One region of the Amorphus sp. 3PC139-8 genome, then DNA from elsewhere that is predicted to be linked to it. Evidence: predicted binding sites of a transcription regulator. Region 1 holds the regulator's gene; the other holds the start of a gene.
What was found. The regulator LexA, encoded in region 1, represses DNA repair genes until DNA is damaged. The targets are predictions, from matches to a motif close to TGTTCNNNNTGTGTTCNG.
Positions count from the first base shown of each region.

Region 1 (3,617 bases):
CGGTTCGCTCATGGCGCCCTCGCCCTCCCTCACACTCCGAGCCCCTTGTCCGGAACTTTCGTTCTTGCCGTCGACCTGAGATCCGGCAGGCTGACCTGTCGGCCCCTGCCCGCCGCGCTCAGACCGCTTCCCCGCGCGGGGCAAGGCCGTTGACCAACATCGACACCGCTCCGTCTGCGATCTCCGAGGCTGACATCGGTCCCTTCGGGTCGTACCAGCGCGCTACCCAGTTCAGCGAACCCGACAGGGTGAAGGTCATCAGGCGGGCGTCGCCTTGCGCGATGGAGCCGTCGCGCATGCCGTCTTCCACGACGCCGCGAATGGTCTCGTCGATCTCCCGTTTCAGGGCGCGAAATTTTAGCCGGCTTTCTTCCGCCAGTTCGGCATCGGCGGTCCGGGTCACGCAGATCCCGAAATCCTGGGTCATCACCAGCGCATATTCGCGCATCAGCGCGCGCAGGCGATCCATCCCGCTGCCGCCACGGGCCGCAGCCGCGTCGGCCGCCTCCCGCAGCGCCGAAAGCCCGCGTCCCACGCACTCGAACAGGATCTCATCCTTGTTGGAAAAGTAGTGATAGATCGTCGGCTTGGTGACGTTCAGCGCCGTCGCCACGTCGTCCAGCGAGGTCGCGTGGAAACCCTTCTGATTGAAGAACTGAACGGCGGTCGCAAGCACCGCCTCGCGCTTGCTCTCCCGTTCCCTCTCGCGCGCCTCGCGATTGGACCAGGGAGATTGGCGCGGCGAAAGGGTGGCCAAGGGGAATGCTCCGATGTCGCCTTCTTAAGCGTAAGCAATATACCCGCGAGTAAACAACAGTCAATCGATGCCGCCACAGCACGATTAGGCTGGCCGGCTGCTACGCGGTGACCGCCGACGCGGCCGACCCTTTGACAGCATCCGGGAAAAATGGTGCACAGTGTGCCACTAGCCGATCTCCAAAAGGCCCGGCTTTCGCCGCCACTTGTTCGCGCTTCGCCCCATCCATCGGAAACCGGACATTAACTCTTGCGGAACACATATGGAACGCGTACCTTACGTTCCTGATTTGTACGCGTCTTGGCTGGCTGCAAGCGAGGGGTGGGACCGACCTGATGCTGACCCGCAAGCAACATGAGCTCTTGATGTTCATTCATGAGCGGTTGAAGGAAACCGGGGTCCCGCCGTCGTTCGACGAAATGAAGGAGGCGTTGGCCCTCCGCTCCAAGTCCGGCATCCACCGTTTGATCACGGCCCTGGAAGAGCGCGGCTTCATTCGCCGCCTACCGAACCGGGCACGCGCGCTGGAAGTGATCCGGCTGCCGGAATCGGTTGGTCCTTCGCTGGCGGCCCCACGCAGCAAAGGCTTTTCCCCTGCCGTCATCGAAGGGTCGCGCGGCAAGGCACCGGCCTCCCCACCGCCGGCACCCGAGCCGAAAAGCACGGGCAACGGTCTGTCGATCCCGGTTATGGGCCGGATTGCCGCCGGTGTCCCGATCGAAGCGATCCAGCAGGAAAGCCATCAAATCACCGTGCCGTCCGATCTCGTGGGCGGCGGCGAGCATTTCGCGTTGGAAGTGCGCGGCGATTCCATGATCGAGGCCGGAATCCTGGATGGCGACACCGTCGTCATCAAGAAGTCCGACACGGCCGATAATGGCGACATCGTCGTGGCGCTGGTGGATGACGAAGAGGCGACCTTGAAGCGGCTGCGCCGGAAGGGCGCGTCGATCGCGCTGGAGGCTGCGAACCCGGCCTACGAGACGCGGATCTTCGGCCCCGACCAGGTGCGGATTCAAGGCCGGCTGGTGGCGCTGTTTCGCAGCTACTAGAGCATGTCCCGAATAAGGCGGAACCGGTGCTCGGCCTTCCCCTGCCCAAGACCTTCGGGACATACTCAAGCTATTGAATCTGGAGCGTTTCTTGTCGCTCGGATATGTCCATCCGAGCGGAGAGGTTCGAGAGCATTTCCAGGCGAAGTGGAAGCCGGTTCGCCATCCGGAAACGCGTTCGAACCGAACACTTGGAGCCGTTGGGGGTTCCGAGAAGAGCGCAATGATTCCAACGCGCGCTTGCCAAAGGCAAAAGCGCTACCGGCGCACCACGGGACGCGCATCCCAGGGGCGTGGCACCTTCGGACGGCCGCGCGTGAGGCGATAGAAGGGTGGATCGTCGATCCGCTTGAGCGCGAGCGCGCCGGTTTCGATCAACTTACGCCGATCGACCACCAAGAGTGGTCCAGTGCAATCGCGCGGCGCTGTGTGTCGCGTCACCAGGATCGTGGCGCGCTGGCAGTCCTCCAGGAAGGCCTGCGGCCGTTCCACGAAGGCGAGCTTGCCGTTCAGGATCCCCAAGCTGTGCGGGCTCTCTGTATTGACGGAGGACGCCGCCTCGGAGCCAGGCGGCCCGCGGACCAGCGGCAGCGTGCAGCCGAGCCCATCGCATAAAATGCCTGCCTTGACGCTCGGATCGTCCGCGGCGCGGGAATCGCCGTCGGCTTCCAGCCACATGCGCGCCACGAACGCACCGCCTTGCGCGACCGCGATGCGCAAACGCCCATCCGCCCCACGCACGGCGACCGTGCGGCCGTCATCGGCGATCAACACATCGGGGCGCGAAGCGAACGGCAAGAACGCGAGACCGGCGGCAATCGCACCGATTCCCAAAAACCGCCAGGATGTGGTCCACAAGGCCAGCCACAACAGGCCCGCTGCCATCGAGAGGACAGCCACAGCAGGAGTCCGGCCGACCGCCCCTGCCCCGGCGCTCAAATCCGCGACCATGTGAGCCACCGCGACGACCCCGTCGAGCCCCCAGCCCATCGCGGTGAGCGGAATCGGATCGAGGCCAAGCGGCATGAGCGCCACGGAGACGACGCCCGCCGGCATCACGACCAACGTCACCAGCGGCATCGCCAGGAGATTGCCCAGAAGTCCGAACGGCGCGATCCGGTGGAAGTGAAAGGCCCCGATCGGTCCGGTCGCAAGCCCCGCGATGAGAGAGGTGAGCGCCAGCCCGGCAATCCACAGTCCGCCCCAGCGGCCGATCCGCCGGATCCGTCCGGAATTTGCGGGCGGATCGCGGACGCGCTCCCGGCCGGCAAGCCACTCATAGGCCGCGACCAGAGCGATGACAGCCGCAAACGACATCTGAAAGCCCGGCTCGATTACCGCAGCGGGATCGATTGCCATGACGACCAGGGCCGCGACGGCCACCGAGCGCAGCGTCAGCGCCGGCCTGTCCGCCAGGATCGCCACCAAGGCGACCGCAAGCATGACGAAGGCTCTTAGCGTTGCGATCGCACCGCCCGACAGCACCAGATAGACGAAACCGGCCAGAAGAGCCGCCGCAGCAGCCCATTTGCGGATCGGATACGTCAGCGCGACCGAGGGCAGCGCGGCCAGGCCGAAGCGGATGAGCGTGAAGATGGTGCCGGCGACCAGCGCCATATGAAGCCCGGAAATCGCCAGGATGTGACCGAGGCCTGCCGCCCGGATCGCGTCCTGGGTGTCCTCCGGGATGCCGCCGCGGTCGCCCACCAGAAGCGTGGCGGCAAGCTCGCCGTTGCGGCCGGGAAGCGCCATCCGCAGCCGTTCGGCGATGTTCGCGCGCACATGCGCCACCGCCGCCACGACGCGAA
Region 1 covers NZ_JABJVY010000002.1:336,237-339,853, reverse strand. The annotation lists gene HNS03_RS03930 (enoyl-CoA hydratase/isomerase family protein) at 1-12, opposite strand, end outside; gene HNS03_RS03925 (TetR/AcrR family transcriptional regulator) at 119-757, opposite strand; gene lexA (transcriptional repressor LexA) at 1,093-1,809, shown strand; gene HNS03_RS03915 (ComEC/Rec2 family competence protein) at 2,068-3,617, opposite strand, start outside.

Region 2 (3,617 bases), on a different contig from region 1:
ATGGAACCATCCGACCGTTTCACGCCGCCATCGCGAGCCGTGGGCCGGACTGGCGATAGGCCAGGGCTTCGGCCAGGTGCACCCGGCGCACTCGATCCGACTCGTCGAGGTCCGCCAGCGTGCGGGCGACCTTCAACACCCGGTGATAGCCACGGGCCGATAAGCGCATCGCCTCGGCCGCATCCGCAAGCAGCCGGGCGCCGTCCGTATCCGGCGTGGCGATCTCTTCAATCAGCGACGGACCGCATTCGGCGTTGGTGCGCATCGGGACATTCAAGGCCGCGAAGCGATCGGCCTGGCGGGTCCGGGCCGCACTCACGCGGGCGGCGACTTCCCGCGAGCCTTCCGTGGGCGCGGGTAGCGCGAGATCGGCGGCCGTGACGGCGGCGACATCGATCCGCACATCAATCCTGTCCAGGAACGGGCCGGAGAGGCGGGCCTGATAGTCTGCGGCGCAGCGGTCCCCGCGCCGGCACTGATGGCCGGGCTCACCATAGTAGCCGCATCGGCACGGGTTCATGGCGCAAACGAGCTGGAATTGCGCGGGATAGCTGACCCGATGGTTGGCGCGCGCGATCACGGCCCGGGCGGTCTCTAGCGGTTCGCGCAAGGCGTCGAGCACCTGGGGCGCGAACTCCGGCAATTCGTCGAGAAAGAGCACGCCGAGATGGGCCAGGGACGCCTCGCCCGGCCGCGCCCGGATTCCGCCACCAACCATGGCCGCGCTGGAGGCGGAATGGTGCGGCGCGCGAAACGGCCGCCGGCTCGACAGGCGCCCTTCGGCGAGCTGCCCCGCAATCGACTGCACCATGGAAACTTCCAACAGTTCCCGTGGCGACAGAGCGGGCAGGATAGTGGGCAGGCGTTGCGCCAGCATCGACTTGCCGGCGCCGGGCGGGCCGACCATCAGGAGATTGTGCCCACCGGCCGCGGCGATTTCGAGCGCGCGCTTGGCGGTTTCCTGACCCTTGACGTCGGCGAGGTCCCCTTGCGGCAGGGCCTCGTCGCGGATCTTCGGATCCGGTCGCGATAGCACCTGTGTGCCTTTGAAATGATTGGCGAGCGCGATCAGGCTGCGCGGGGCGAGGATCGCCATGTCGCCGGAAGCCCAGGCCGCCTCGGGGCCGGATGCGGACGGGCAGATCAGGCCCTTGGAGAGGGCGTTGGCGCCGATTGCCGCCGGCAGGACGCCGGCGACGGGCGCGATGGTTCCGTCAAGCGAGAGCTCGCCGAGCACCACATAGTCGAGCACCTGGTCCGCCGGCAGCACCCCCATTGCGGCCATCAACCCGACGGCGATCGGCAGATCGTAGTGACTGCCTTCCTTGGGCAGGTCGGCGGGAGCGAGATTGACCGTGATGCGCTTGGGCGGGAGCGATAGCCCGGATGCTATCAGGGCGGAACGCACCCGCTCGCGACTTTCCGCTACGGCTTTGTCCGGCAGGCCGACGATGGTGAAGGCGACCGCCCCCGGTCCGATCTGGACCTGCACGTCGACCGGCACCGCCTCGACGCCCTGAAAGGCCACCGTGGTCACGTGGGACACCATCTTGCCACCCCTCTTCGCCCGAACCGCAATTCAGGGTAGTCGATCGGGCGAAGTGTGGCAAGAACAAGACGTGAACAATTCGGGCGTTTCCAAGCGAAGCGCACGCCGCTTCGCCTCGAAATGCCGTCCTGGAGGCTAGAAGAAGCTCCGGCGCTGCCACCAGCCGCGCTTGGCGCGAGGCTTGTCCTCGTCGTCTGCGCCATCGCCCGTCTCCGCTTCGGCGGGCTCGCCACCACCGGTGGGGCCATGGATCGGATGCAGAGCCGCCTGCGCAGTCTCCTCCGTGCCGCTGTCCTCATCGGACGCGGCCTCGACCGGCTCTTCGCTCTCCTCCGGTCCGGCCAGGCTCGGCGCCGGTTCCGCCGGCGTCTCGGGCTTGGGAGCAGCTTCGGGCGCTTCGACCTTCGCCGACGCATCGACTGCATCCTGAGCGGATTCCGCGACGGATTCGTCGGCGACAGCGGCCGGAGCCGGCCTCTCGTCCTCCGCGGAAGCGGCTTCGGTCTCGGCCTCTTTGGCCCCGTCCGCTTCGGTGTCGGCAATCTCGGCCGGCGCGGACTGCGCGCCGTCGGTCGCGGCCGTCGCGTCGGCAGCCGGTGCGGATTCGCCCTGCGCCTCGGTGTCCTCGCTGGTCGCGGCTTCGTCCTCGCCGCGTTCCCGGCGATTGCGGCGTCCGCCCCGACGGCCACGGCGGCGGCGCGGCTTGTTGTCGTCCTCGGCCCCGGCCTCGCTCTGATCGGCGCCCTCGGCGGTCTCTTCCGAGCCTTCCTCCTGCGCGCTTTCGGTCGTCTCCTCGGCATTGGTGGGCGGGGTGTCGGCCGTTGCCTCCTGAGGTGCGCTGTCGGCTTCGGCGTCCGATCCGCTGCGGCGACCGCGCCGGCGGCGCTTGCGGCGGCGCTGGTTGCCGTCTCCGCTCTCCTGTGCCGGCTGCGGTTCGGCCGGGGCCGGTGCAGGAGCCTCTTGGACCTCCGGTTCGATCTCGATCACCGCCTGGGGCGGAGCCTCGCCTTCCGCGCGCTCCACCGGCTCGCGGTTGTCGATTTCCAAATGCTTGGTGCCCAGGCTGTCATCCGCCGCGATCGCCACGGTCAGCCCGAAGCGCGCTTCCAACTCGGCCAGGTGGTGGCGCTTCTGGTTCAGGATATAAAGCGCGACCTCCACCGGCGTGCGCACGGTCAAATGATGGGTCGCGGTCCGCAGAAGATGATCTTCCAGCGCGCGCAGCACATAGAGCGCCACGGAATCGGTGGAGCGCACGATGCCGGTGCCGTGGCAATGGGCGCAGAGCGTCGTGGAGCTCTCCACTACGCCCTGGCGGATGCGCTGACGCGACATCTCCAACAGGCCGAAGTGCGAGATCCGGCCGACCTGGATGCGAGCGCGATCGACCTTCAGACATTCCTTGAGCTTGCGCTCGACCGACCGGTTGTTGCGCTTCTCCTCCATGTCGATGAAGTCGATCACGATCAGGCCGGCAAGGTCGCGCAGCCGGAGCTGGCGGGCGATCTCCTCCGAGGCTTCCAGATTGGTCTGGAGCGCGGTCGCCTCGATGTTGTGCTCGCGCGTGGCGCGGCCGGAGTTCACGTCGATGGAGACCAGGGCCTCCGTCGGGTTCAGCACGATATAGCCGCCCGACGGCAGAGTCACCTGCGGCGAGAACATCGCATCGAGCTGCGCCTCCACGCCGAAACGGGTGAAGATCGGCGTGATCTCGCGATAGGGCTTCACGTTCTTGGCATGGCTCGGCATGAGCATGCGCATGAACTCTTTCGCCTCGCGATAGGCGGCCTCGCCGTGGACGAGGATCTCGTCGATGTCCTTGTTGTAGAGGTCGCGGATCGACCGCTTGATCAGGCTGCCTTCCTCGTAGACGAGCGTCGGCGCCACCGATTTCAGCGTCAGATCGCGCACGTTTTCCCACATGCGCAGAAGATATTCGAAATCGCGCCGGATCTCCGCCTTGGTGCGGCTTGCGCCGGCGGTGCGCAGGATCACGCCCATACCTTCCGGCACGTCGAGATCGCTGACGATCTCCTTCAGCCGCTTGCGGTCTTGAGGCGTGGTGATC
Region 2 covers NZ_JABJVY010000007.1:141,050-144,666, forward strand. The annotation lists gene HNS03_RS09100 (YifB family Mg chelatase-like AAA ATPase) at 20-1,549, opposite strand; gene HNS03_RS09105 (Rne/Rng family ribonuclease) at 1,685-3,617, opposite strand, start outside.
Region 2: a site for LexA is predicted at 1,609-1,626, ahead of HNS03_RS09100 (YifB family Mg chelatase-like AAA ATPase). Genes of this name have one in related genera too.